2 regions of the Kitasatospora sp. NPDC085879 genome follow, and region 1 is predicted to be linked to the other one. Evidence: riboswitches for the same ligand, from Rfam matches in the RefSeq annotation. Region 1 holds a riboswitch; the other holds the start of a gene.

Region 1 (14,420 bases):
CACAGGACCGGGGGAACCGCGCCGGCCGTCCGCCGCGTCCCGCCAGATGTGTCGATCAAGGATCTGAAGAGGCTGCGCCGGGCCGCAGCACGGCTGCGGCGGATTCCCGGGCTCGGCGACCGCACAGGCCGGCGGCGCTGGTTCCAGGCCGCCGTCGTCGTCAGCACCCTCGCACTCGCGCCCAGCGCCTGGCTGTGGACCGGCGAGGACGGCCGCGTCCGCGCGGTGGCCGACGCCCCCGCCGCGCCCGTCGCCGTGGTCTTCGGCGCAGGACTCTTCGGCAGCGAGCCCTCCCCGTACCTCGCGCACCGGCTGGACGCGGCACTGAACCTCTATCAGCAGCACAAGGTGCAGGCCATCCTGGTCACCGGCGACAACAGCACCACCGACTACGACGAGACCGACGCCATGCGCCGCTATCTGACGGACCGGGGGGTGCCCGACATCCGGGTGGTCGGCGACTACGCCGGCTTCGACACCTGGGACTCCTGCGTGCGGGCCCGCCGCATCTTCGGCGTCGACCACGCCCTGCTCGTCAGTCAGGGCTTCCACGTGCGGCGCGCCCTGGCACTGTGCGAGGCCGCCGGCATCGACGCCTACGCCGTGGCCGTGGACGAGCCGCACGACACCACCTGGTACTACGGCGGGCTGCGCGAGATCCCGGGGGCGGGCAAGGCGGCGCTGGACGCCTGGCTGCGCCCCGACCCCCGGTTCCTCGGGGCCACCGAGCAGGGCGTCACCCTGGCACTGGCGGACGCGGCCCGGCGGTAGGGCGCGGCGGTACGGCCCGGCTCGGCGGTGGGGGCGCGGGCGGTCTCCCGGCCGGGAACGGCCGCTGCCCCGCCTCGAACGGATTGTCACAGCCGTGCGCGATGATCGCCCTGTGCGGACTGTGCCGAGCATCATCCACCTCGACATGGACGCCTTCTTCGCGTCGGTGGAGCAGGCGGCCAAGCCGAGCCTGCGCGGCAAGCCGGTGATCGTCGGCGGCCTCGGCGGCCGCGGTGTCGTCTCCACCGCCTCCTACGAGGCCCGGAAGTTCGGTGTGCACTCCGCGATGCCGATGGCGCAGGCCCGCCGGCTCTGCCCGAACGCCGCCTTCCTGGCCGGTCGCTTCGCCGCCTACCGGGAGAACAGCGACATCGTCATGGCCCTGCTCCGCGAGCGCTCACCCCTGGTCGAGCCGCTCAGCCTCGACGAGGCCTTCGTCGACCTGGAGGCCGGCCCGTACGGCCCCGCGCTCGCCGCGGCCGAGCCGGCGGTCGGCGCCCAGCTGGTGCTCGCGGTCGCCGAGGACCTGCGCGCCGACATCCTCGAACACACCGCCCTCACCGCCTCGGTCGGCGCCGCGGGCTCCAAGCTGATGGCGAAGATCGCCTCCGAGCAGGCCAAGCCGGACGGCCTCGTCCTGGTGGAGATCGGCTCGGAGCGCGCCGTGCTCAGCCCGATGCCCGTCCGCGCCCTGCCCGGGATCGGGCCCGCCACCGAGCAGACCCTGCGCCGGGCCGGCCTGACCACGGTCGCCGATCTCGCCGAGGCGGGCGAGGCCGAGCTCGTCCAGCTGCTCGGGCGGGCGCACGGCGCCGGGGTGCACCTGATGGCCACCGGGTACGACGAGCGCGCGGTGGTGCCCGACCGGGACGCCAAGTCCGTGTCGGTGGAGGACACCTTCGAGGTCGACCTCGCCGACCGCGACCGCATCCTGCACGAGATCGACCAGCTCACCGCCCGGTGCGTCCGGCGGCTGCGGGCGGCGGGCCGCTCCGGCCGCACCGTGGTGCTGAAGGTCCGCCGCTTCGACTTCTCCACGCTCACCCGCTCCGAGACGCTGCGCGCTCCCACGGACGACGAGGCGGTGATCGCGGAGACCGCCCGCCGGCTCGCCCTGCAGGTGGACACCACCGGCGGGGTGCGGCTGCTCGGCGTGGGCGTGTCCCAACTGGCCGACTACACCCAGGAGGACCTGTTCGCGCAGGCCGCGCACGCTGCCCAGGCGGAGGCAGAGGCGGAGGAGGCGGAGGAGGGCTCTGAGGGCACGGCGGGCGCGGGGGAGGAGCCGCCCGCACGGCCGTCCGGGCCGGCGGCGGAGGCCGTGCCCCCGCTGCTGCGCCGCTGGCTGCCCGGGCAGGACGTGCGGCACGCCGAGTTCGGCCCGGGCTGGGTGCAGGGCAGCGGGGTCGGCCGGGTCACCGTGCGCTTCGAGACGCCGTACGGGCCGCCGGGCCGGGTGCGGACCTTCGCCGTGGACGACCCGGATCTGGAGCCGTCCGAGCCGCTGCCGCTGCGCCAGGCCTGAGCCGCGGCCCGAGCGGTACGCGGCGGACATGGCGAGCGGCCCCGCACCGTCCCAGTGCGGGGTCGCTCGGTGGGGCCGGGCCGTGTCCGTGGTCGCATGCCCACAACCGTCCACGGGGCCCGGCCCCCTCGCGCCCTGTCCCCTGGCGCGAGGAGACGCCTCGTCAGGCGTCGGTCTTGGCCAGCTCGGGGCTGGTGGCGGAGGGGGTCCCCGCGGCCGGGCCGACGGCCGGGGCCTCGGCGGACTTGATCCGGCGGATGGCGAACGGCACCAGGCCGGCGACGACGCACATCACCGCGGCGGTCCAGTAGGCGTGCTCGTAGGCCTGCAGGGTCGGCAGCGCGACCGGGATCGGCAGCTTCATGGTGTCGCCGGTGAGGATCGCGGCCATCACCGCGGTGCCGATGGCACCGCCGACGGTGCGCAGCACCGCGTTCATGCCGTTGGCGATGCCGCTCTGCTCGGCCGGCACGGCGCCGTTGATGTAGGCCGGCATGGCGGCGTAGGCGAGGCCGACGCCGAGGCCGAAGACGGCGGAGGCGAGGTAGATGTCGATCTCGTGGCTGTGCCGCAGGGCGAGGTAGGCCATGGCGACCGCGCCGAGGATGCCGCCGGCGACGAGCGGCAGACGCGGGCCGCGGCGGGCGATCATCAGGGCGCCGAGCGGGGCGGCGACCATCGAGCCGAGGGCGGACGGCAGCAGCATCACGCCGGCGTGCAGCACGGTGGCGGTGAAGCCGTAGTGGGCGAGCTTCTCCGGGGTCTGCGCGAAGTTGCTGATGACCATGAAGGAGCCGTACATCCCGAAGCCCATGAGCAGGCCGGAGATGTTGGTGAAGGCGACGGCCGGGCGGGACATCATCTTCATGTCGACCAGCGGGTGCGTGACCTTGACCTCGATGAGGATCCAGACCAGGGCGATCACCGCGGCGACGGCGAACAGGCCGAGCGTGCGGTTGGAGGTCCAGCCCCAGTGGTTGCCCTGGCTGACGGCGATCAGCAGGGCGGAGAGCCAGCCGGCCAGGGTGAGCGCGCCGAGCGGGTCGGCGCCGCCCTCCTTGTCGACGACCGGGTCCGTGGGCACCCGCAGGGCGACCAGGGCGACCGCGATGATGCCGAAGACCAGGCCCATCCAGAAGATCGACTTGTAGCTCCAGTGCTCCAGCAGCAGGCCGGTGGCGACCAGGCCGAGGCCGCTGCCGACGCCCATGGAGGCGCTGATGGCGGCGACGCCGCCGGTGACCTTGGCCTTGGGCAGCTCGTCACGGACGATGCTGATCGCGAGCGGGAGCACGCCACCGCCGGCGCCCTGCAGCACGCGGGCGACGACCAGCCAGGTGAAGGAGTGGGTGCCGACCGCGAGGGCGGAGCCCGCGACCAGGCCGGCGAGCGAGACCAGCAGCATCGGCTTGCGGCCGCGGAGGTCGCCGAACCGGCCGAGCAGCGGGGTGAGCACGGCCGCGGAGAGCAGGTTGGCGGTCATCAGCCAGGTGATGCTGGAGCCGGAGACGTTCAGCTCCTTGGCCAGCGACGGCAGGATCGGCACGACCGCGGTCTGCACCACGCTGAACGCCAGCATGGCCAGCACGAGCGCGGGGAGCACCCGCGCACTGCTCGGCTTCTCGTCCGTGGCGGCGGGCTGTGGGGCCTCACTCACGGTGGGTTTCCTCCCGTTGGGGCTGCCGGAAGCCGAAATCACTGCTTCAGGCAAGCGATAGTGAATGAACTGAAGTAACGATGCAGGTCGATACTTCACTCTGTCAAATATCGATCGGTGAAGCTTCGGCAAAGCGCAGGTCCCGGCCCGCCGCAGCGGACCGGGACCTGTCGTCGTCAGGAGCCGGAGTCGGGAGCCGGAAGGGTCAGACCGGGTGCAGCGGCTCCGGCCGGGGCGGCTGCGCGGCGGCCCGGGCCGCCACCTGGACGTGCGCCGGCGCCGACGCGTGCGGTGCCGGCCCGCCCGCCGCGGGGGCGCGGCCCGCCGGACCGGCCGCCCGCTCGGCCGGCGGCGGGCTGAAGGGCTGCGGACCGTACGGCTGGTGCGCGGTCTCGTCGTGCACCTCGACCTGCTCGCGCTGCAGCTCCTCGCGGACGAGCTCCTCCTCCGTGTACCGCTCGACCACCAGGCGCACCCGCTCGATCGGGGCCAGGTACTTGCGCACCACCGCCCGCTCCTCGCGCAGGGTCACCTCCTCGACCGCATCGGCGATCTCCTGGTCGCTCAGCGCGGCCCGCTCGGCGTCGCTCACCGGCACCCGCTCCACCCGGGCCCGTTCGCGCACCACCGGCACCCGGCGCTCCACCGCCTCCGAGGTCACGTACTTGCGCAGCCGGACGGTGCCCAGCACGTGCCACTCGGTGCTGATGTCCAGCCGCTCCTCGCGGCAGACGATCTCGACCGGCCGGTGCGCCCCGGCCTCGCCGCCGGCGTGCCGCTCGGCCCGGTCGGGGCGCTGCGCCGCGGCCGGCGTCGCCGGGCGGACGTTGGCGCCGGCCGGTACCGCCTGGAGCTGCATGGTGATCTCCTGGTCGTTCTCCCGGCCGCCGTGGCTCTCGGGCCGGGCGTGCTCCCGGCGTGCCCCGCCGTGCTGCCCGTCGGCGTGGTCGGTGCGGCCCTGGTCGGTGCGGCCGTGGCCGTTCGCCGCGGACCGGGCGTCCGCCGGGGCCTGACCGTTCGACGCGGCCCCGCCGGGTGCGGTCTGCGCGACCGTGCCGAAGTCGGTGTCCCTGGGGCGCTCGGCCGGTGCCGGGGCGGCCTCCGCGCCGGGCCGGCCGGCGCCGGCGGTGTCCAGCCCGTAGTAGCGGTACAGCTGCAACTCCTGGGCGGGCGACAGGTGCTGGCCCACGCCGAAGTCGGGGGACTCCTTCACCAGCGACTTGTCGTACGGGACCTTCAGCTCCTCGCCCGAGAACTCGCTGGTGGTCAGCGGGACGAAGGCGTCCCGGCCGAAGATCCCGGTGCGGACCGCGGCCCACTCGGGCTCACCGGTCGCGTCGTCGAGATACACCTCGTCGACCGTGCCGATCTTTTCACCGTTCCGGTCGACCGCCTTGTGCCCGATCAGGTCTCGCGGATCGATATCGGTCTGCACGCTGTCCTCCAGTGCTACTGCTCCTGTGGTACGCGGACGTCGGGACGGCTGGAGGAGCTGGCCAGACGCCATCTACACAGAACGCCACGAACCGGACAGCGGCGAGCCGAACGGGGCCGTCCGGGCCGGTGATCGGCCGTCCGGGGGAGGGCCGGACCGGTGGGACGCCGGTCACAGCGCCCGCCATTCCAGGCAGTCCCGCTGGTACCCTGGGCGGCGACCGCCGAGCCCGCGCGGGAGAGTCCCGGACCCCGTTGAGCAGGGGGAAAGGGGCGCCGAAGGAGCAACCCCTCCCCGGAATCTCTCAGGCACCCGTACCGCACGGGCCAGGTCACTCTGGAAAGCAGGGCAGGATCGTCGGCACAGGAGCCGGCGGCACCACCCTCACCGACGGTGCAAGCCGACGAGATGCCTTCGGGCGTCATGGCGGCGAAGCTCTCAGGTACCGATGACAGAGGGGGAGGCCTGACGGGTTCGTGCGTCTTTGGCTCCCCACGGCGGCCGACCGGCGTGCGTACCCCCGCCGGTCCGTGACCAGGAGGCCTCGACCCCCATGAACGCCCAGCCGAACCTCACCGAGCTCGAGCAGGCCAGTCCCTTCGAGACCCGCCACATCGGCCCCGACGCCGCCGCCCAGGAGAAGATGCTCGCCCACGTGGGCTACGCGTCCCTGGACGAGCTGTCCGAGGCGGCCGTCCCCGAGGCCATCCGCAGCCTGACCGCACTGGACCTGCCGGCCGGCCGCAGCGAGGCCCAGGTCCTCGCCGAGCTGCGCGAGCTGGCCGACCGCAACCGGGTCGCCACCTCGATGATCGGCCTCGGCTACTACGGCACCTTCACCCCGCCGGTGATCCTGCGCAACGTGCTGGAGAACCCGGCCTGGTACACCGCCTACACGCCGTACCAGCCGGAGATCTCGCAGGGCCGCCTCGAGGCGCTGCTGAACTTCCAGACCCTGGTCTCCGACCTCACCGGCCTGGCCACCTCCGGCTCCTCGCTGCTCGACGAGGGCACCGCGGCCGCCGAGGCCATGGCCCTGGCCCGCCGCGTCACCAAGGTGAAGGGCGGCGTCTTCCTGATCGACTCCGACACCCTGCCGCAGACCGTCGCCGTCATCGAGACCCGCGCCGTGCCGACCGGCGTCGAGGTGGTCGTCGCCGACCTGTCCGAGGGCATCCCGGCCGAGATCGCCGAGCGCGGCGTCTTCGGCGTCCTCCTCCAGTACCCGGGTGCCGCCGGCGTCGTCCGCGACCTCACCCCGGTCATCGAGCAGGCCCACGGCCTCGGCGCGGTCGTCGCCGTCGCCGCCGACCTGCTCGCCCTCACCCTGCTCAAGTCCCCGGGCTCGATGGGCGCCGACATCGCCTGCGGCACCTCGCAGCGCTTCGGTGTCCCGATGGGCTTCGGCGGCCCGCACGCCGGCTACCTCGCCGTCCGCGCCGAGTACGCCCGCAACCTGCCCGGCCGCCTGGTCGGCGTCTCCGTCGACTCCGACGGCAACCGCGCCTACCGCCTCGCCCTGCAGACCCGCGAGCAGCACATCCGCCGCGAGAAGGCCACCAGCAACATCTGCACTGCCCAGGTGCTGCTCGCCGTGATGGCCTCGATGTACGCCGTCTACCACGGCCCCGACGGCCTCGCGGACATCGCCCGCCGCACCCACCGCTACGCCGCCGCGCTCGCCGCGGGCCTGCGCGCCGGCGGGGTCGAGCTGGTGCACGGCGAGTTCTTCGACACCGTCACCGCCCGCGTCCCGCAGCGCGCCGACGAGGTCGTCACCGCCGCGCTCGCCGCGAACATCAACATCCACAAGGTCGACGCCGACACCGTCTCGATCTCCTGCGACGAGACCACCACCCGCGAGCACGTCACCGCGCTGTGGGCCGCCTTCGGCATCGCCGGCGGCGAGCTCGACGAGACCGCGGACGCGCTGCCCGCCGCCCTGCTGCGCGAGGACGAGTACCTCACCCACCCGGTCTTCCACAGCCACCGCTCCGAGACCGCCATGCTGCGCTACCTGCGCCGCCTGTCGGACCGGGACTACGCGCTGGACCGCGGCATGATCCCGCTGGGCTCCTGCACCATGAAGCTCAACGCCACCACCGAGATGGAGCCGGTCACCTGGCCCGAGTTCGGCCAGCTGCACCCCTTCGCCCCGGCCGACCAGGTGCAGGGCTTCCTCAGCCTGATCCACGGCCTGGAGCAGCAGCTCGTCGAGGTCACCGGCTACGACGCGGTCTCCATCCAGCCGAACGCCGGCTCCCAGGGCGAGCTGGCCGGCCTGCTGGCCGTCCGCGCCTACCACCACGCCAACGGCGACACCCAGCGCGACGTCTGCCTCATCCCGTCCTCCGCGCACGGCACCAACGCCGCCTCCGCGGTCATGGCCGGCATGCGGGTCGTCGTGGTGAAGACCCTCACCGACGGCGACGTGGACGTCGACGACCTCAAGGCCAAGATCGAGCAGCACCGCGACCAGCTGTCCGTGCTGATGGTCACCTACCCGTCCACCCACGGCGTGTTCGAGACCGAGATCACCACCATCTGCGAGATGGTGCACGACGCCGGCGGCCAGGTCTACGTCGACGGCGCCAACCTCAACGCCCTGGTCGGCCTCGCCAAGCCGGGCAAGTTCGGCGCGGACGTCTCGCACCTGAACCTGCACAAGACCTTCTGCATCCCGCACGGCGGCGGCGGCCCGGGCGTCGGCCCGGTCGCGGTCCGCGCGCACCTCGCGCCGTACCTGCCGAACCACCCGCTGCAGGAGGAGGCCGGCCCGGCCACCGGCGTCGGCCCGATCTCGGCCGCACCCTGGGGCTCGGCGGCGATCCTGCCGATCTCCTGGTCGTACGTCCGCCTGATGGGCGGCGAGGGCCTCAAGCGCGCCACCCAGGTGGCAGTGCTGAACGCCAACTACATCGCCAAGCGGCTCGCCCCGCACTTCCCCGTGCTCTACACCGGCCCCGGCGGCCTGGTCGCGCACGAGTGCATCATCGACCTGCGCCCGCTCACCAAGGAGACCGGCGTCACCGTCGACGACGTCGCCAAGCGTCTGATCGACTACGGCTTCCACGCCCCGACGATGTCGTTCCCGGTGGCCGGCACGCTGATGATCGAGCCCACCGAGTCCGAGGACCTGTACGAGATCGACCGCTTCTGCGAAGCGATGATCGAGATCCGCGCGGAGATCGAGAAGGTCGGCTCCGGCGAGTGGCCCGCCGAGGACAACCCGCTGCGCAACGCCCCGCACACGGCCGCCAACCTGGCCGCCGACTGGCAGCACGCGTACACCCGCGAGGAGGCCGTCTTCCCGGCCGGCGTGAACCCCGCGGACAAGTACTGGCCGCCGGTGAGCCGGATCGACGGCGCCTACGGCGACCGCAACCTGGTCTGCTCCTGCCCGCCGCTGGACGAGTACGGCGTCTGAGCCCTCAGGGCATGACGGCGAGGGCCCCGGAGGAGATCTCCTCCGGGGCCCTCGCGGCGTTCCGGGCCGGCGCCCCTGCCGGCGATCCCGGCGGGCGTTCCGGGTCGGTGGTCAGGCCGCCACGGCGAGCGGTCGCCGCGGGGCGATCACCCGGCCGTCGGGCAGCAGTTCACCGGTGTCCTCGAACAGGAGGACGCCGTTGCAGAGCAGGCTCCAGCCCTGCTCGGGGTGGCGGGCCACCGGTACGGCCGCTTCGCGGTCGGCCGACTCCGCCGAAGGACATTCAGGACGGTGCTGGCACATAGCTCGTACCCTCGCTTCGCTCGCGATCCTGCCCCGCCGCCGGCGCCCCCGTGGTGCGCCGCCCTGCCGGCGGATCATCCTCGCCGGCCCAGGTGTGAACCGGCGCTTCGGTGGGTAGGACAAGCCCCCACAGCCGCTGGTTCCCAGTGTCGGCATCCCGGGCCGCTCCCGCAGCAGTTTCGTGACATGCGCCACAACCCGTTGCAGGAGATCACCCGTTCAGGCGGCCGACCGGCGCCGGAACGACCGAACGGGCCACCGGGTGTCTGACCCTGATAGGTCAGACCCGATGGCCCGTCCGGGTGATTCGGGGGTGTCAGCTCTGGCTGAGCAGCATCGTCGCGCCGCCGAGCGGCGGGCGCTCCAGCGCCGCCAGCAACTCGCCCGCCCGGTAGATCCGGTGGGCCGTCACCCCGAGCGGCGCGGGGGAGAGCGGAATCAGCAGGTCGTCCCGGCCGTCCGGTGCCGAACCGTTCAACCACAGGGCCGTCGCGTAGTGGCCCGGCATCGACAGCAGCCGCGGCAGCCGGATCGTGCGCGAGCCCTGCGCGAGCTGCCACGCCTGGCGCAGCGCCTGCACCGTGGAGTCGAGATAGGGGCCGGCCGCGAAGTGCGCGAAGGTGTGCCCGGCGGGCGTCTCCGCCACCTCCGCGGCCGCGACGACACCGCCGCTGCCCTGCTTGATCAGGAACCGCCAGCCGGTGCGCCGCGCGGTGCCCAGCGCGGACCCCTCCAGCACGTACACGGCCAGCGGGTGCGCGGGCAGCAGCGGACCGGCGGTATGGCGCAGCGCTGCGGCCGCTGGCTTGCTGAGCGCGCCCTCGTCGTCGAGGGCGGCCAGCACGGCCCGCAGGGCACTGGGCGGCGGCTGAGGGGTCTGCAGAGTCATGGCGGGTCGCCTCTCTGTGCGAGATCGGCGTGCGAGTGCGGCATACCGGCGTGGCGGGACCTGGCCGTGTCCGGTTGGGCATGATCGCGGTGCGGGCACGGAACCACGCGAGCACGAGGTCGTCGTGCGGCGGGAAACCGGCCGGGAGCGCAGTGCGAATTCTACTCGAACAGGTGCGCAGGGTGACCTTCTTATCACGTTCGGTGTGGTGCGGCAAGTCCGGTATTCACTGACGGGCCGTCAGTTCCGGGCCTCGCCACCGCGTTCGAGACCCCGGGCTATCGATCTTCCGGATGGGCATGATGCATGCACGGTCGACCTAGGGGAGGAGGACGCTCATGGGCGAGAAGGTCGCGGCCACTCGCGCTGAACTGTCCGACCGGCAGCTGTACCGGCGCAAGCTCCAGTCCTGTCTGGACGTGTTCGAGCGGATGCTGCGCGAGGGACGTTTCGACCGCCCCAGAGCGATGATGGGCCTGGAGATCGAGCTCAACCTGGCCGACGAGCAGGGCATGCCGGTCATGCGCAACGCGCAGGTGCTGGAGTCGATCGCCTCGGCCGACTTCCAGACCGAGCTGGGCCGCTTCAACATCGAGGTCAACGTCGCCCCGCGGCGGCTCGGCGGCCACGTCCTGGAGGAGCTCCGCGAGGAGGTCGACACCTGTCTGCGCTACGCCGACCGGCAGGCCGAGGAGGCCGGCGCCCGGATCGTCATGGTCGGCATCCTGCCGACCCTCGACCTGGACCACACCGGCCTGGACAGCATGTCCCACAACAACCGGTACAGCCTGCTCAGCGACCAGATCCTGGCCGCCCGCGGCGAGGACATCGCGCTCGACATCGAGGGCGTCGAGCACCTCGCCGTCGAGTCGGTCTCGATGGTCGCCGAGGCCGCCGCCACCTCGCTCCAGCTCCACCTGCAGGTCACCCCGGAGAAGTTCGCGCCGGTGTGGAACGCCGCCCAGGCGATCTCCGCCAGTCAGGTCGCGCTAGGCGCCAACTCGCCGTTCCTGTTCGGCCGCGAACTGTGGCGCGAGACCCGGCCGGTGCTCTTCCAACAGGCCTGTGACACCCGTTCGGCGGAGCTCAAGGCGCAGGGCGTGCGCCCCATCACCTGGTTCGGGGAGCGCTGGGTGGACTCCGCGCTGGATCTCTTCGCCGAGAACCTGCGCTACTTCCCGGCCCTGCTGCCGATCTGCGACGACGAGGACCCGGTCAAGGTGCTCGCCTCCGGCGGCGTCCCCAAACTCGCCGAGATGCGGCTCCACAACGGCACCATCTACCGCTGGAACCGCCCGGTGTACGACGTCGCCGACGGCATCGCCCACCTCCGGGTGGAGAACCGCTGCCTGCCCGCCGGCCCCACCGTCACCGACGTGCTCGCCAACGCCGCCTACTACTACGGCCTCGTCCGCGTGCTCGCAGAGCAGTCCCGCCCGGTCTGGACGAGGCTGCCGTTCGAACGCGCCGACGAGAACTTCCAGACCGCGGCCCGGCACGGCATCGACGCCGTCCTGCACTGGCCCCGGCACGGACGGGCCGGCCGCGGCGGCACCGCCCCCGTCCCGGTGACCGAGCTCGTCCTCAACGAACTGCTCCCGCTCGCCCACCAGGGCCTCGACGAGTGGGGCGTCGAACCCGCCGACCGCGACCGCTACCTCGGCGTCATCGAGCAGCGCTGCCTGCGCCGCACCAACGGCGCCTCCTGGCAGGCCGCCACCGTGCACCGGCTGCGCGAGCACTTCGGCATGGACCGCACCGCCGCCATCGCCGCGATGACCAGGAGGTACGTGGAGTACATGCGCACCGGGGAACCGGTGCACACCTGGCCGGTCGGCTGACCGGCCGCGCCCCGCCGCAGGCAGCGCCCCGCCACGGGCCGAGCTTGCGGCGGGGCGCTCTCATCCGCGTGTGCGAGGATGATCGGCCCGGAGGCCGTCCGTGCCCCCGGGCCCGCGCGCCGGCCGGCCGCGGGCAGCGAGCCGCCGCGCGGGAGACCAGGTGACCAGCGTTTCGACCGAGCCCGAGACCGGCACCCCGGCCCGCCGTCTGCTCGGCGTCGAGCTGCTCATCGTGCTCGGGCTCTCCCTCGGGGCCAGCGGCGTCGCCGCCCTGATCAGCTTCGCCGACTCGGTGACCCAGCCCATCGCCCTCGGCCGGCAGGTCGCCACCCTCAACAGTTCCCGCGCACCGGGCCGGCCCTGGATCGACCTCGCCTGGCAGGTCTACTACATCGCCCGCGGGCTGATGCCGGTCGTCCTGGTCGGCTACCTGCTGGTCCGGGAGTCCACCTCGCTGCGGGTGCTCGGCTTCGACCTGCGGGACAAGGCGCGGGACCTCGGGCGCGGCACACTGCTCGCCGCCGCGATCGGCGGCACCGGCCTCGGCCTCTACCTCGCCGCCCAGGCCGCCGGCTTCAACCTCACCGTCGCCCCCTCCGGCCTGCCGGACGTCTGGTGGCGGATCCCCGTCCTGATCGGCTCGGCCTGGCAGAACGCGATCCTCGAGGAAGTGATCGTGGTCGGCTACCTGCTGCGGCGGCTCGGACAGCTCGGCTGGTCCTGGCCGGCGATGGTGGTCACCAGCTCGCTCCTGCGCGGCTCGTACCACCTGTACCAGGGGGTCGGCGGACTGGTCGGCAACATGGTCATGGGCATCGTCTTCTGCCTGCTGTACCGCCGCTGGGGCCGGGTGATGCCCCTGGTGGTCGCGCACGCCCTGATCGACACCGTCGCCTTCGTCGGCTACGCCCTCCTCGCGGGCCACGTCAGCTGGCTGCCGACGGCCTGACCGCCCCTGCGCCCTTGGCGTCCGCCCTACCTGGGCGGGCGGTGCAGGAGGCGGTCGACGTGCCGGCGGCGGAGGCCCTCGTGAGGGTCGACGGGGACGAGGAGGCGGTCCCGGCGGAGGCGGGAGTTGCGGACGAGGCGCGGCGGGATCACGTCGTCGATCCAGGCGAACGGGCGGCCCGCCGCGTACCGGAGGATCGGTGCCCACTTGAAGCCGGAGAACAGCTCGAAGAGGCGGACACGCGGGTCGCCGGGCTGCCGGACGTAGCGGTTGACCCCCACCACCGGAAGCTCCGGCAGCCCGAGCAGCGGCGCGAGGTGCTCGTTGGCCGACTCCTGCCAGGTCGTGGCCCAGCAGAGCCGGTACACCTCGGCGAGTTCCCGCAGCCAGGCGCCGTGCACGGGCGAGAGCAGCACCTCGTACCCGAGCAGCTCGTGCCGCCGGAAGTCCTCGTCCGGGTGCGGGTCGGCGGGGTTGAGCACGCCGTCGACGTCGATGAAGAGCAGTGGTGCGTCCGGCATGCGCGGCCCCCCGGGTCTGTGCCGGGTAAGGACGCGGCGCGGGGCCGGGCGGTTGCTCAGCCGCCGACCGGCTCGGGGACGGAAGCCGCGGTGGTGGTGGCGGGCAGCGGGCGGGTGAGCCGGCGGACCTCGGGGACGACCAGGACGGCGGCGGCCAGGGCCAGGGTGCCGGCGGCGCAGGTCCACAGGGCGCCGTCCAGGCCCAGCGCGTCGGCGGCCGGGCCGGCCATCGCGGTGCCGAGCGGGGTGAGGGCGATCGAGCCGAGGTGGTCGTAGGCGCAGACCCGGGAGAACATCTCGGACGGTATCTCCTGCTGCAGCGCGACCATCCAGTTGACGCCGAACACGGTGACCCCGGCGCCGGAGACGAACATCGCCGCGACCAGGACGGGCAGTGCGGCGCCGACCGCCAGGGCGAGACCGGGCAGTGCGAACAGGAAGACACCCCAGTTGCCGGTGAGCAGGATGCGCCGCGGCTGCCAGCGGGTCATCAGCACACCGGCCGCGAGCATGCCGATGCCGAAGGCGGCCATCGCCAGGCCCCAGGCACGGGCACCGCCGAAGCGCTGGGCGGCGACCACCGGGCCGTACACCGTCTCCACCGCGCTGATGCAGGCGACCACCACGGAGAACTGCAGCACCACCGCCCAGAGCCACCTCCGGGAGGCGAACTCACGCCAGCCGAGCCGGAGTTCGTGCACGAGGCCGCCCGTCTGGACGGTGTCCCGGGGTGCCGCGTCGAGGCGGAGGAAGACCCGCAGGCCGCCGGCGACGGCGAAGCCGACCGCGTCCAGCAGCAGCACCCAGCCGGGCCCGACCGCGGCGGTCAGCGCTCCGCCGACTGCCGCGCCGCCGATCTGCGAGCCGTTCATCGCCATCCGGTAGACCGAGAACGCCTTGCCGGCGTGTTCGGCGGCCACGCTCTCCATGATCATGCCCTCGGAGGCGGGCGCGTAGAACGCCTGCCCGGCGCCGCCGGCGGCGGACAGCAGCACCAGCGACCAGAGCGGCGGCGCGCCGGCCAGCACCAGTGCCGCCAGTGCCGCCTGGGAGAGCGCGTTGAACAGGTTGGCCGCGACCATCACGTGGTGCCGCGGCAGGC
Region 2 (14,420 bases), on a different contig from region 1:
CCGGGCCTGCGGGGCCCACGACTGCCAGTTGCACTTCGTCGACACCTCGCGGCCCGGCCGGCGGCGCTGGTGCTCGATGGAGCGCTGCGGAAACCGCCAGAAGGTCCGGGCGCTGCGCGCCCGGCAGGCCGACGCAGGAGGCGCCTGATGCCCACCGGACTCACCCGCGACACCGGCTGGCAGATCGGCGTCTCGCGCACCCTGCCGCTCCCGCCCGAGGAACTCTGGCGGCTCGTCACCTCACCCGAGGGCACGGCGCTCTGGCTCGGCGAGGGCGCCCACCCGCTCGGCGGGCCCGGCACCGGGTACGCGACGGCGGACGGCACGACCGGCGAGGTGCGCAGCCACCACCCGGGATCCCGGCTGCGGCTCACCTGGCGGCCGCCCGGGCGCGCCGCCGACACCGTGCTGCAGCTGACCGTCTCCCCCGTGCCGCGCGGCGCGGTGCTCCGCTTCCACCAGGAGTGGCTCGTCGACGCCGAGGAGCGGGAGCGGCAGCGGGCGCACTGGGCCGCGGTGATCGGAGCCCTGGCACGGCTCGGCCCGGGTGCCTGAGACAGGCACCCGGGCCGGGCGGTGGACCGTGCGGGTCAGCGGTGGTCGAAGGTCCGCTGGGCGTGGATGCCCGGCTTCGTCAGACCGATCTGCTGGTCCCCGTCGTTCTCCGGGAAGTGGCAGGCCACCTGGTGGCCCGACCGCGCCGCGACCAGCGGCGGCTCCTGGGTGGCGCAGACGTCCTGCGCCTTCCAGCAGCGGGTGCGGAAGCGGCAGCCGCTCGGCGGGTTGAGCGGCGAGGGCACGTCACCGGTGAGCAGGATGCGCTCGCGGCGCTCCTTGCGGCGCGGGTCCGGCGTCGGCACCGCGGACATCAGCGCGTTGGTGTACGGGTGCATGGGCGCGCTGTACAGCGAGTCCCGGTCCGCGATCTCGACGATCTTGCCGAGGTACATCACCGCGACGCGGTCCGACACGTGCCGGACGACCGACAGGTCGTGCGCGATGATCAGGTAGGTCAGGCCCAGCTCGTTCTGCAGGTCGTCCAGCAGGTTGACCACCTGCGCCTGGATCGACACGTCCAGCGCGGAGACCGGCTCGTCCGCGACGATCATCTTCGGCTTGAGTGCCAGCGCGCGGGCGATGCCGATGCGCTGGCGCTGGCCGCCGGAGAACTCGTGCGGGTAGCGGTTGTAGTGCTCCGGGCTCAGACCGCAGAGCTCCAGCAGCTCCTGGACGGCCTTCTTGACGCCGCCCTCGGTCGCCACCTTCTGCAGCCGGAACGGCGCGCCGACGATGGTGCCGACGGTGTGCCGCGGGTTCAGCGACGAGTACGGGTCCTGGAAGATCATCTGGATGTCCCGGCGCAGCGGGCGCATCGCCGAGACCCCGAGGTGCGTGATGTCGTGGCCCTCGAACTCGATCTTTCCACCGGTCGGCTCGTCCAGGCGGGTCACCAGGCGGCCCATGGTGGACTTGCCGCAGCCGGACTCGCCGACCACGCCGAGGGTCTCGCCGGCCCTGACCTCGAAGTCGAGGCCGTCCACGGCGCGCACGGCGCCGGCCTGGCGGCGCAGCAGCCCCTTGGTGATCGGGAAGTGCTTGGTCAGCCCGGTCACCTTGAGCAGGGGCTGACGGTCGGAGGCGGGCGCGGGTGCGGGGATCGCCGCCGTCTTCGAGTCCGTCATCGGTTGTCTCCTGAGTGTGGTACTGGCGGCCGGGTCACAGCCGGGGCGCGATCTCTTCGGCGAAGATCCGCTGCCGTTCGGCGATCGGCAGGTGGCAGGCCGCGAGGTGCCGGGGGGCGGCCTCGGCCAGCACGGGCACCTCGGAGGAGGAGCGCCCGCCGGTCAGCTCGGCGTACGGGCAGCGCGGGTGGAAGGCGCAGCCGGACGGCACGTTGATCAGGCTCGGCGGGGTGCCCTTGACCGGGATCAGCCGGTCCTGGAGCTCCCGGTCGAGCCGGGGCATCGAGCCGAGCAGACCCCAGGTGTAGGGGTGCTCGGGTGCCTCGAAGAGAGACGCGGCGGGGCCGCGCTCGACGGACTTGCCGCCGTACATCACCAGGATGTCGTCGGCGAGTTCGGCCACCACGCCGAGGTCGTGCGTGATGATGATGACCGCCGAGCCGAACTCCTTCTGCAGGTCCCGGATGAGGTCCAGGATCTGCGCCTGGACGGTGACGTCCAGGGCGGTGGTGGGCTCGTCGGCGATCAGCAGCGACGGGTCGTTGACCAGCGCCATCGCGATCATGGCGCGCTGGCGCATGCCGCCGGAGAACTCGTGCGGGTAGGCGTCCACCCGCTTGTCCGGCTGCGGGATGCCGACCCGGTCGAGCATCTCGATGGCGCGGGTGCGCGCCTGCTTCTTGCTGGCGCCCGGGTGGTGCGCCCGGTAGCCCTCGATGATCTGCGCGCCGACCGAGTAGTACGGGTGCATCGCGGTCAGCGGGTCCTGGAAGATCATCGCCATCTTCTGGCCGCGGAGCTTGCGGACCCGCTCGGGGTCGGCGGCGACGAGCTCCTCGCCGTCCAGCCAGACCTCGCCGGTGATCCGCGGGGCGCCGCGCTTGGTGCCCATGCGGTGCAGGCCCATGATCGACAGCGAGGTGACGGACTTCCCGGAGCCGGACTCGCCGACGATGCCGAGGGTCTTGCCCTTCTCCAGGTCGAAGGTCAGGCCGTCGACCGACTTGACCAGTCCGTCCTCGGTGGGGAAGTGCACCCGCAGGTCGCGCACCGAGAGGTAGGCGGAGGGCTTGGTGGTGTTCAGGGTCTTGCTCATGCCAGCCTCACCCGAGGATCGACAACGGCGTACAGCACGTCAACCATCAGGTTGGCGATGATGATGAAGAAGCCGGCGAAGAGCGTGACACCCATGATCACCGGAAGGTCGCTGGAGCTGACCGCGGAGACCGCCTCGTAGCCGAGCCCACGGAAGTTGAAGGTCGACTCGGTGAGCACCGCGCCGCCGATCAGGGCTCCCAGGTCCATGCCGAAGACGGTGAGGATCGGGGTGAGGGTGGAGCGCATGGCGTGCTTGCCGATGACCGTCCGCTCGCCGAGGCCCTTGGCCCGGGCGGTGCGGATGTAGTCCTCGCCGAGCACCTCGAGCAGGGTGGCGCGGGTGAGGCGGGCGTAGGTCGCGGCGTAGAGGAACGCCAGGGTGACCCACGGCAGCACCAGGTTCTGGAACCACGCGACCGGGTCGTCGCCCAGGTTCACGTAGTCGTGCGGGAACCAGCCGAGCTGGTACACGAAGATCGCGCTGGCGAGCATGCCGGTGAAGTAGATCGGCAGCGAGACGCCGGCCAGGGCGGTCGTCATGGTGAAGCGGTCGAGCAGGGTGCGGCGGCGCAGGGCGGAGACGACACCGGTCGCGGTGCCGAACACCAGCCACAGGGTGGCCGCGCCCGCGGCGAGCGAGGCGGTGACGCCCAGCCGGTCGAGAAGGACGGGCCACACCTCCTGCTCGGTCTTGAAGGAGTAACCGAAGCACGGCGCGGAGCAGTGGGTGATGTCCACGCCTGTGCTGTAGTCGCGCCCGACGAACAGGCCCTTCAGGAACAGGAAGTACTGCTCGACGATGGACTTGTCGAGGCCCATCTTGTGTCGGATACCCTCGACGGCCACCTTGTCGGCGATCTTGCCGACGTAGAGCAGCGCGGGGTCGGTCCCGGTCAGTTTCGGCACCATGAAGAAGATGCCGAAGGTGACCGCGGAGACCACCAGCAGCATGGCGACGACATTGACGAGCCGTCGGATGAGATATACGAGCACTGCGGTCGGCCCCGCCCCGGGCCGGCCGCGTCCCTGTGGGGACGCCGGCCGACCCGGGCGGAGCCTTCACCTGCCCTTCGGACTAGCTGTGCGAACTACGGGTGCGGGCGGGGCAGGTCACTTGCCGTCGGAGACGCCCAGGGCCTGGAAGTCGACCTCACCGAACGCGTCGTTGATGAAGACGTTGGTCAGGCGCGGGTTGCGGTAGTTGAGGGCCTTGTCAGCCACGATCGGCAGCCACACCGCGGTGTCGACGACCTTGTGGTTGATCTGCTTGTAGAGGTCGGCGGCCTTGGCCGGGTCCGTCTGGGCGGCGGCCTCGTCGAAGAGCTTGTCGATCGCCGGGTCCGAGGTCTCCGGGTAGTTGCTGTTGCCGTTCTTGGTGATGAAGCGGCTGTCCATCAGGGGCTGCATGTAGCCCGCGCCGTTCGGGTAGTCGGCGCCCCAGCCGGCCACGATCAGGCCGTAGCCCTTCTGGTGGACGACGTCCGGCGCACCGGCGACGGAGGCGAGCAGCTTGCCGTCGTACTGGTCGACGTTGACGGTCACGTTGATGGCCTTGAGGGCGGTCTGCAGCGCGACGGCCGAGTTGACCTCCTTGGCCTTGTTGCCACGGACGGCGATCGTGGTGGTGAAGCCGTCCGCCTTGCCGCACTCCTTGAGCTCGGCCTTGGCCTTCTCCAGGTCCGGCTTCCCCTTGGTCAGACCGAACGGGTCGTAGTCGTCCGAGCCGAGGATGTTCGGGGGCAGCATGTTGCCGTAGGTGGAGCCGGCGACCGAACCGCCGCGGGCGGTCTGCAGCGCGGTGGTGTCGGCCGCGAACAGCACCGCCTTGCGGCAGTGGATGTTGTCGAAGGGCGCGACCTTCTGGTTCAGCGCGATGAAGCGGATGAAGCCGTTGTACGGGTCGTCCGTGTTGGCCTTCAGCTTCTCGTCCTGCAGGACCTTGACCTGGGCGGCCTGGGAGAGACCGGTCTGGCCGAAGTCGATGTCGACGGAGCCGGCCAGCAGGCGGGCGTCCATGTCGTCGGCGTTGGAGGTGACGGTCAGCTTGACGCTGTCCGGCAGCGCCTTGCGGAACGGGTCGGTGGCCGGGTCCCAGTTCTCGTTGCGGACGAGCTCGTAGCCCTTGCCCGGCTCGACCTTGGCGAACTTGTAGGGGCCGGAGGAGACCGGCTTGTCACCGTACTTCGCGCCGGTGTCCAGCTTCTGCGGGACGGGCGAGGCCGAGCCCATGGCGAGCAGGAACGGGAAGGACGAGTCCGCCTTCGCCAGCTTGAAGACGATGGTGGTGTCGGTGGGGGTCTCGACCGACTTCAGACCCAGCTTGTTGGGGTCGGTGTCGGTGTAGGGACCCTTGTAGTCCTGGCCCTGGTCCAGGGACTGGATCAGGTAGGTCGGGCCACCGGAGACGACGTCCTGCGCGAAGATGCGCTCGATGCCGTACTTGATGTCCTTCGAGGTGATCGGCGAGCCGTCCTCGAACTTCAGACCCTGCTTCAGGTGGAAGGTGTAGGTCTTGCCGTCGGAGGACACGGCCGGCTGGTTCGCCGCGAGGTCCGGAACGAGCTTGAGGCCGTCCTTGCCCGGCTTGCCGTCGAAGGCCAGGAGGGTGCGGGCGTAGTAGCGCTCGAAGTTCCACACCGAGGCGTAGTAGGCGCGGCCCGGGTCGAGGGAGTCGACGTCGGTGCTCGTCCAGAGGTTGAGCGTGCCGCCCTTCTTGTCGGAGGGGTTCAGCACCTTGTCAACGGCGGCGTTGAAGCCACTGGCCGAGGTCTTGCCCGCGCTGTCGCTCGTGCCACCGCCCTTGGTGCCGCCGCAGGCCGCGGTGGTCAGGGCGAGCGCAGCCACGAGGGAGGCTGCGGCAAGTGTCCTGTTGCGCTTCATGGGTACGGAGTCCTCCTGGTGATGTGCGGGCACGAACGGTCCGCCGGGGGTGGGCAGGCTGAGAGGGACCTGCCTGGTCTGTGGGGGGAGGGAGGGCTAGTTGCCCTTGGGGTCGAGCGCGTCCCGGAGGCCGTCGCCGAACAGGTTGAACGCGAGCACCGTGACGAAGATCGCGAGACCGGGGACGACCATGTAGGTCGGGTCGGCCTGGTAGATCCGGGTCGCCTCGGAGAGCATCTGGCCCCAGGACGGCGTCGGCGGCTTCACGCCCGCGCCCAGGAAGCTGAGCGCCGCCTCGCTGAGGATGTTGGTGGGGATGATCAGCGTCGTGTAGACGAGGATCGGCGCGACCAGGTTCGGCAGCAGCTCACGGAAGAGGATGTGGATGCTGCCGGCGCCGAGGCTGCGGGCGGCGTCCACGAACTCCCGCTCGCGCAGCGACAGGGCCTGGCCGCGGACGATGCGGCCGATGTACGGCCAGCCGAAGAAGCCGATGACCAGCACCAGGATGCCCATGCGCAGGGCGGTGCCGCCGAGGCCCAGCAGCGAGTTCGGCATCACCGAGACGAGCGCGATGGAGAACAGCAGCTGCGGGAAGGCCAGCAGGACGTCCATCACCCGGCTGATCGCCGCGTCGACCCAGCCGCCGAAGTAGCCGGCCGCGGCGCCGAGCACCACGCCGATCACCACGGAGACGGCGGCGGCCAGGAAGGCCACGGTGAGCGAGATCTGGGCGCCGTAGAGGATCCGGCTGAAGACGTCGCGGCCGAAGGTCGGGTCGACGCCGAGCAGGAAGTCACCGCTCATGCCGCCGTACGCGCCCCTGGGGAGGCCGAGGTCCGGGTTGATCTGGTCCGGGTGGGGCTCGTCGACCGGGTGGCCGAACAGTGCCGTCAGCACCGGCGCGAAGATCGCGGCGAGGATCAGCAGCAGCACCACGGTGCCGCCCGCGAGGGCGACCTTGTCGCGCTTGAGCCGGTCCCAGGCGATCCGGCCCGGCGAGCGGCCCTGAATGCGCTTGGCCGGTGCGGCAGTTACTGCCTCCGGCCGGGCGGAGCCGGTGGTCTCGGTGGGTGTGGTCATGAGTCAGTTCGTTCCCCTCGCCGACGGTGGCCGGCCCACGGCCCGGTCCGGCGGGGCGACCCGGGCCCGATCAGGGCCCGGACCCCGGACGGTCCGGAATTCGCGACAGGTGCGGTGCAGAGCGGTGCGGTGGTTCCGTACGCCGGTGCGGCGGTGCAGAGTTCGTTTCGAGGTACCGGAGCCTGCCGTCCGGCACGGGGCCGGGGCGACGGTTCGCGGCATTTGCGGGGGTACTGCGGGTCCTACGTGGTGCCGGGGTGCGCGGCATGCACATCGCGCGGTTCGGCGGACCAGGACGCGATCACCTTTGTGGGGGTCGGCTCGCGCACTGCGTTGGGCAGCACTCTCTGTCATCGGAGCGACGTTCCGCCAGAGGGGGCAACCGAAGGATGCCTAACTGTGATCTGCCGGCATGCAGGCCTGCGCGGCCCCGAATACGGCTCTTCACACGGCTGAAACAAGCCTGTCAAGACGGGTACTGACGGAAGCCCGCCAACGGCGGGAAACCGCCATCACCTGGGCATGACCCGCCACTGGCGGATCACCGCCACCCGATTGTGCAAAAAGGAGGAAAAAAGGAGTTGATCAACGGCCGGGGTAGCCGGGCCAGGGCTGCTGGGGCCAGGGCTGCTGCCCCGGCGCCGACTGCGGAGAGTAACCAAAAGCCGGGTAGGGGGCCGTACCCTGCGGACGCCCGTACTGGGTGTCGCGGTCGAAGAACGGGCGGGCGTTCGCCCGCATCCACATCGCCACCGGGTCGAACTCGTCGGCCAGCGCGACCGTCGACACCGCCAGCCCCTCCGGGGCCAGCTGGGCGGCCCGCTGCACCAGGGCGCGGGCGGCCTCCACCGACGGCGGCGAGGTGTCGTACAGGTCCAGGCCGACCGCCAGGTACGCCTCGCCCAGCGCGGGCTGCACCCACGCCTGGCGGAGCGAGCGCAGCGGGCGGATCTGCGCCGCCTGCTGCTCCAGCAGGCCGTAGAACTGCGGCGCGTTCAGCCGGGGCTCGGAGATCCGCAGCGGCCCGGCCGGCAGCCGGTCCAGACCCACCGCGATGCGTCTCAGGTCCGCCCACGGGATGCCGACGCCGCCGCCCGGTGCGTGCGGATTCAGCCACAGGCCCCAGCGGGTGCGGAACAGCGCGGCGGCGATCTCGGCGCCGGAGACGACCTCGTGGGCGCGGGCCCAGCCGCTGGCGGCGAGCTGCTCGGCGGAGGTGACGGCGGGGGCGTAGCCGTGCCCGCCGATGTCCATGTTCCCGTACTGGGCGTCCGGGCTGCCGGGGGTGCCGTGCCAGAGCAGCATCCAGACCTGCCCCTGGGCGAGCGCCCGCAGCAGGTCCTCGTAGGCGTCGTAGCGCTCCGGGGCGACCGCGCCGAGGGCGCGCTCGATGGCGCCCGGGTCACCGACCGGCCGTGCCACGGGGGCCTGGCCCCACGGGCCGGGCCCACCGCCTGCCGCTGCCGCGCTCATGCGCCCGCCTCGCTCCGCTCGCTCACGTCGCCGTGCCCCGTCTTGTTCCGTCTTCCGCCGCTCGTGCCCACTGCCGGGCAGCACCCTATTGCGCGCGGCCGACAGGCGTCATGCCGGATACCCCTCGCCGCGCCGCTCTGCGCGTCCCCCGCCGGCCCGCGCGGGCGGGCCGCCCCGGCGGGAGGTCACGCCCGGACGTAGAACGGGGCCACGCGGGACAGCAGCCACTCCACGACGGGGTCGTCGGCCAGGTCCAGCAGCACCAGGTGGACGCCCCACGGTGGCGGCGCGGTTCCGAGCGCCCGGCCGAGGGCCTCGTTGACCTGCGTCGGATCGGCCGGCCAGGCCGGGTCGAGCTGCACGCCGACGTACAGCTGCGGGGCGTCCGCCTCCACCCGGGCGAGCGCCCGACGGGCCGTCAGGACGCCGGGCAGTTGGGCGAGTTCGGCGGTGGCCGCGGCGAGGAAGGCGTACGGCTCCTGGTGCGGCTCGGGCTCACGCAGCGCGACCGCGGCGCCCTCGGAGACGGCCTCGCCGTGCACCCGGTCGCCCTGCGGGCCGCGGCGCAGTTCGCCGACGCCCTCCGGCGGCACCGGGATGCCCACCGGCGCCTCCGGGTTGACGGCGATGCCGATACCCAGCGGCAGGCCGCGGGCGAACTCCCACACCGGGGCGACGGCGAAGGCCATGCCGGGGGCGTGCTGCAGGAACTGCTCCTGCGAGGAGAACACCGGCACGTACGGTGCGCCGGCGAGTTCGATGGTCGGCAGGTCCAGCGAGGTGCCCTGCGGGTCGGCGCCGGCCGGCAGCGGGATCCACACCTGGCTGCGGGCGAGCACCTCGATCACCCGCGGCGTGGCGCCGGGGTCGCCGAGCGCGGCGGTGAGCACCTGCTCCAGTTCGTTGGCCGGCCAGTTGCCGCCCTCCGGCGGCGTGCCGGGTGCGGCCCACGCCTGTGCCTCGCCCGCCGGATACCCCATGTACCGCCCCTTCGCTCGTCCCCTGTACAGAGCCTAGCGGGCCGCCCCCTCTCCCATCAGGCCCGGCGGCATGCCATGATGAGCGCGCTCGACCCTCCGACAAGTTCATACTGGCCGCTCGAACCCGCGCGGGAGAGTCCGGAACGCCCCCAGGGGCGAGGCCGGCGCCGAAGGAGCAAGTCCTCCCCGGAATCTCTCAGGCACCCATACCGCACGGGCGAGGCACATCTGGAAAGTGGACACGGCCGCGCCGTGCGCCCACCCACGGTGCAAGCCGCCATCCTTGGGGTGGCGGTGAAGCTCTCAGGTTGTTGACGACAGACGGGGAGACTCCACCAGCCCACCCTGCCCTCTTCCGGGCGGGAGGGTCGCCCATGCGTCTGCCTGCAGCCAAGGAGTCCTGCCGTCATGTCCCTCCGCCTCACCGCGCTCGACGCGCTGCACCGCTCGCTCGGTGCCACCATGACCGACTTCGCCGGCTGGGACATGCCGCTGCGCTACGGCAGCGAGCGCGAGGAGCACCTCGCCGTCCGCACGAAGGCGGGCCTGTTCGACCTCTCGCACATGGGCGAGCTCACCGTCTCCGGCCCGCAGGCCGGCGAGATGCTGGACCACGCGCTGGTCGGCTTCATCTCGGCGCTGGGCGTGCTGCGCGCCCGCTACACGATGATCTGCCGCGAGGACGGCGGCATCCTCGACGACCTGATCGTCTACCGCACCGCGGAGGACGAGTACATGGTGGTCGCCAACGCCTCCAACGCCCAGGTCGTGCTGGACGCGCTGACCGAGCGCGCCGCCGGCTTCGACGCGGTCGTCCGCGACGACCGCGACGCCTACGCGCTGATCGCCGTCCAGGGCCCGGAGGCCAACGGCATCCTCGCCTCCCTCACCGACGCCGACCTGCCCGGCCTGAAGTACTACGCGCTGCTGCCCGCCACCGTCGCCGGCCGGCAGGTCTGGCTGGCCCGCACCGGCTACACCGGCGAGGACGGCTTCGAGGTCTTCTGCGCCCCGGCCGACGCCGAGCACCTGTGGCAGGCACTGACCGAGGCCGGCGCGGACAAGGGCCTGGTGCCCTGCGGCCTGTCCTGCCGCGACACGCTGCGCCTGGAGGCGGGCATGCCGCTGTACGGCCACGAGCTGTCCACCGACCTGACCCCGTTCGACGCCGGCCTCGGCCGGGTGGTCCGCTTCGACAAGACCACCAACGAGGGCGCCTTCGTGGGCCGCAAGGCGCTGGAGCAGGCGGCCGCCGAGGCCGAGTCCGCGCCGCCGCGCAAGCTGGTCGGCCTGGTGTCCGAGGGCAAGCGGGTGCCGCGCGCCGAGTACGCGGTGGTCGACGCCGGGGGCAACCCGATCGGCCGGATCACCTCGGGCGCGCCCTCCCCCACCCTCGGGAAGCCGATCGCCATCGCCTACCTGGACGCGGCGCACGCCGAGCCGGGCACCGCCGTCGCGGTCGACGTGCGCGGCAAGGCCGAGCCGGTCGAGGTCGTGGCGCTGCCGTTCTACAAGCGCGCCCGCTGAACGCCCCAGAATCCTCTTCTCACGCCCTTTTCCCAGCGGTCCGCTCAGCGGACGGCCGCGCCCCTCTCTCTTGCGATCCTGGAGAATGACGCCATGAGCAACCCCACGCACCTGCACTACACCAAGGAGCACGAGTGGCTGACCGCCGCCGAGGACGGGGTGTCGACGGTCGGCATCACCGCGCACGCGGCCGACGCCCTCGGTGACATCGTCTACGTCCAGCTCCCGGAGGTCGGTGACACCGTCACCGCCGGTGAGACCTGTGGCGAGCTCGAGTCCACCAAGTCGGTCAGCGACCTGTTCTCGCCCGTCACCGGCGAGGTCGTGGAGGTCAACCAGGCCGTCCTCGACGACAACGCGCTGGTGAACAGCTCCCCGTTCGAGGATGGCTGGCTGTTCAAGGTCCGCGTCGAGGCCACCGACGAGCTGCTCGACGCCGAGGCGTACACCGCGTTCATCGGCGGCTGACCGCCCGCTCCTCGGGGCGGCCGCAGCGCTGCGGCCGCCCCGCCCCAGCCCTTCGCTCGACGGGGAGACCCCACCTCATGACGGTTCTGAACCAGTCCCTGCACGCGCTCGACCCGGAGATCGCGGCCGCGGTCGACGCCGAGCTGCACCGCCAGCAGACCACCCTCGAAATGATCGCCTCCGAGAACTTCGCCCCGGTGGCGGTCATGGAGGCCCAGGGTTCGGTCCTGACCAACAAGTACGCCGAGGGCTACCCCGGCAAGCGCTACTACGGCGGCTGCGAGCACGTCGACGTCGCCGAGCAGATCGCCATCGACCGGGTGAAGGCGCTGTTCGGGGCCGAGCACGCCAACGTGCAGCCGCACTCCGGCGCGCAGGCGAACGCCGCGGCGATGTTCGCGCTGATCCAGCCGGGTGACACCATCCTGGGCCTGAGCCTGGCGCACGGCGGCCACCTCACCCACGGCATGAAGATCAACTTCTCCGGCAAGCTCTACAACGTGGCCGCGTACCACGTGGACGAGAAGACCGGCCAGGTCGACATGGCCGAGGTCGAGCGCCTCGCCAAGGAGCACCAGCCCAAGCTGATCATCGCCGGCTGGTCCGCCTACCCGCGCCAGCTGGACTTCGCCGAGTTCCGCCGCATCGCGGACGAGGTCGGCGCCCTGCTCATGGTCGACATGGCGCACTTCGCCGGCCTGGTCGCCGCGGGCCTGCACCCCTCGCCGGTGCCGTACGCGGACGTGGTCACCACCACCACGCACAAGACCCTGGGTGGCCCGCGCGGCGGCGTCATCCTCTGCAAGGAGCAGTGGGCCAAGAAGATCAACTCCGCGGTCTTCCCCGGCCAGCAGGGCGGCCCGCTGGAGCACGTGATCGCCGCCAAGGCCGTGGCCTTCAAGGTCGCCGCCTCGGAGGAGTTCAAGGACCGCCAGCGCCGCACCCTGGAGGGCGCGAAGATCCTCGCCGAGCGCCTGCTCCGCCAGGACACCGTGGACGCCGGCGTCTCCGTGCTCTCCGGCGGCACCGACGTGCACCTCGTCCTGGTGGACCTGCGCAACAGCGAGCTCAACGGCCAGGACGCCGAGGACCGCCTGCACGAGGTCGGCATCACGGTCAACCGCAACGCTGTCCCGAACGACCCGCGCCCGCCGATGGTCACCTCCGGCCTGCGCATCGGCACCCCGGCGCTGGCCACCCGCGGCTTCCTGGCGGACGACTTCCGCGAGGTCGCCGACGTCATCGCCGAGGCCCTGCTGCCGGGCTTCGACGAGGCCAAGGCCACCGCGCTCAAGGCCCGGGTGACCGCGCTCGCCGCGAAGTACCCGCTCTACCCCGAGCTGTGACCCGCACCCCGCGGTAAGCAGTTCGTCCCCCGGTGACCGGCCTCACCCCGGCCGGACGCCAGGAATTCCGGGGCACCGCGCACACTGGACAGTGCGCGCGGTGCCCCGTCCCGTGTCACCCCGCAAGTCCTTCCACGAGACCAGACAAGGACGTCCCCCGTGGCCATCAGCGTCTTCGACCTCTTCTCCGTCGGCATCGGGCCCTCCAGCTCGCACACCGTGGGCCCGATGCGCGCGGCCCGGATGTTCGCCCGCCGCCTGCACTCCGAGGGGCTGCTGACCCGCACCGCCTCCGTCCGGGCCGAACTGTTCGGATCGCTCGGCGCCACCGGCCACGGCCACGGCACCCCCAAGGCCGTCCTGCTCGGCCTGGAGGGCAACTCCCCGCGCACCGTGGACGTCGACCAGGCCGACCTCGACGTCGAGCGCATCCACCGCGAGAAGCGGCTGCGACTGCTCGCCCAGGACAAGGACGTCCAGCACGAGATCGCCTTCGACCCGGCGGCCCAGCTGGTGCTGCACCGCCGCCGGTCGCTGCCGTACCACGCCAACGGCATGACCCTCGCCGCGTACGACGAGACCGGCGCCCCCGTCCTGGAGAAGACCTACTACTCGGTCGGCGGCGGCTTCGTCGTCGACGAGGACGCGATAGGCGCCGACCGGGTCAAGCCGGACGACACCGTGCTGCGCTACCCCTTCCGCACCGGCGAGGAGCTGCTGCGGCTCACCCGCGAGACCGGCCTGTCCATCTCCGGCCTGATGCTGGAGAACGAGAAGGCCTGGCGCAGCGAGGCCGAGATCCGGACCGGGCTGCTGGAGATCTGGCACGTCATGCAGGAGTGCGTGGCGGCCGGCATGGGCCGCGAGGGCATCCTGCCCGGCGGGCTCAAGGTGCGCCGCCGGGCCGCGTCCGGCGCCCGGGCGCTGCGCGCCGAGGGCATCGGCCCGGCCAACGCGATGGAGTGGGTGACCCTCTACGCGATGGCGGTGAACGAGGAGAACGCCTCCGGCCGCCGGGTGGTCACCGCGCCCACCAACGGCGCCGCGGGCATCGTCCCGGCCGTGCTGCACTACTACCTGAACTTCGTGCCGGGCGCGGACGACGAGGGCATCGTCCGGTTCCTGCTGGCGGCCGGTGCGATCGGCATGCTCTTCAAGGAGAACGCCTCCATCTCCGGCGCCGAGGTCGGCTGCCAGGGCGAGGTCGGCTCGGCCTGCTCGATGGCGGCGGGCGGCCTGGCCGAGGTGCTCGGCGGCAGCCCCGAGCAGGTGGAGAACGCCGCGGAGATCGGCATCGAGCACAACCTCGGCCTCACCTGCGACCCGGTCGGCGGCCTGGTCCAGATCCCCTGCATCGAGCGGAACGGCATGGCCTCCGTGAAGGCCGTCACCGCGGCCCGGATGGCGCTGCGCGGCGACGGCCGGCACCACGTCTCCCTCGACAAGGCGATCAAGACCATGAAGGAGACGGGCGCCGACATGAAGATCAAGTACAAGGAGACCTCGCGCGGCGGCCTCGCGGTCAACGTCATCGAGTGCTGACGAGGGCCACGGCCCGACCGCGGCTTACGGCAAGCATTCAGAGGTCGCCGAGTTGAACAACGGAGCCTTCGAAGGTTGCGGGCGGCCTGCACCTTTGGATCGATTTGTCCAGACCGGTCCCGTCATGCGACAGTAGAGGCATTCCACGGCCTCCACCGACCCGGTTCGGCCGTTCCACCGCGGGCGCGCACCCCCTTGGCCGCGCGGTGACGCGCACGGGCCCCCGACACCGCACACCGAGCGGACACGGGGGCCCTGCTCGCTTCCGGGGCCGGGTGGGCTCAGGCGGTGCGCTCGCGGACCCGCAGCTCGCACCAGACGGACTTGCCGCGCGGCAGCAG

What was found. A riboswitch is a leader RNA that binds a small molecule or an ion and turns the genes downstream of it on or off. The one in region 1 is predicted to bind glycine.
Region 2: linked by a shared signal. The riboswitch ahead of gcvT (glycine cleavage system aminomethyltransferase GcvT) and the one ahead of gcvP (aminomethyl-transferring glycine dehydrogenase) in region 1 are both predicted to bind glycine.

The regions. Positions count from the first base shown of each region.
Region 1 is NZ_JBFBJZ010000048.1:9,491-23,910, forward strand. Features, by position in the region: gene AB0P35_RS29510 (ElyC/SanA/YdcF family protein) at 94-771, shown strand; gene AB0P35_RS29515 (DNA polymerase IV) at 884-2,296, shown strand; gene AB0P35_RS29520 (MFS transporter) at 2,460-3,953, opposite strand; gene AB0P35_RS29525 (PRC and DUF2382 domain-containing protein) at 4,159-5,388, opposite strand; glycine riboswitch at 5,613-5,718, shown strand; gene gcvP (aminomethyl-transferring glycine dehydrogenase) at 5,942-8,815, shown strand; gene AB0P35_RS29535 (DUF5999 family protein) at 8,927-9,118, opposite strand; gene AB0P35_RS29540 (hypothetical protein) at 9,435-10,007, opposite strand; gene AB0P35_RS29545 (glutamate-cysteine ligase family protein) at 10,346-11,848, shown strand; gene AB0P35_RS29550 (CPBP family intramembrane glutamic endopeptidase) at 12,009-12,797, shown strand; gene AB0P35_RS29555 (HAD domain-containing protein) at 12,824-13,318, opposite strand; gene AB0P35_RS29560 (MFS transporter) at 13,375-14,420, opposite strand, start outside.
Region 2 is NZ_JBFBJZ010000006.1:45,818-60,237, forward strand. Features, by position in the region: gene AB0P35_RS06780 (CGNR zinc finger domain-containing protein) at 1-148, shown strand, start outside; gene AB0P35_RS06785 (SRPBCC domain-containing protein) at 148-555, shown strand; gene AB0P35_RS06790 (dipeptide ABC transporter ATP-binding protein) at 591-1,682, opposite strand; gene AB0P35_RS06795 (ABC transporter ATP-binding protein) at 1,717-2,778, opposite strand; gene AB0P35_RS06800 (ABC transporter permease) at 2,775-3,773, opposite strand; gene AB0P35_RS06805 (ABC transporter substrate-binding protein) at 3,891-5,660, opposite strand; gene AB0P35_RS06810 (ABC transporter permease) at 5,757-6,743, opposite strand; gene AB0P35_RS06815 (enhanced serine sensitivity protein SseB C-terminal domain-containing protein) at 7,329-8,216, opposite strand; gene AB0P35_RS06820 (enhanced serine sensitivity protein SseB) at 8,402-9,196, opposite strand; glycine riboswitch at 9,316-9,418, shown strand; gene gcvT (glycine cleavage system aminomethyltransferase GcvT) at 9,605-10,723, shown strand; gene gcvH (glycine cleavage system protein GcvH) at 10,817-11,191, shown strand; gene glyA (serine hydroxymethyltransferase) at 11,269-12,537, shown strand; gene AB0P35_RS06840 (L-serine ammonia-lyase) at 12,697-14,079, shown strand; gene AB0P35_RS06845 (ATP-binding protein) at 14,361-14,420, opposite strand, start outside.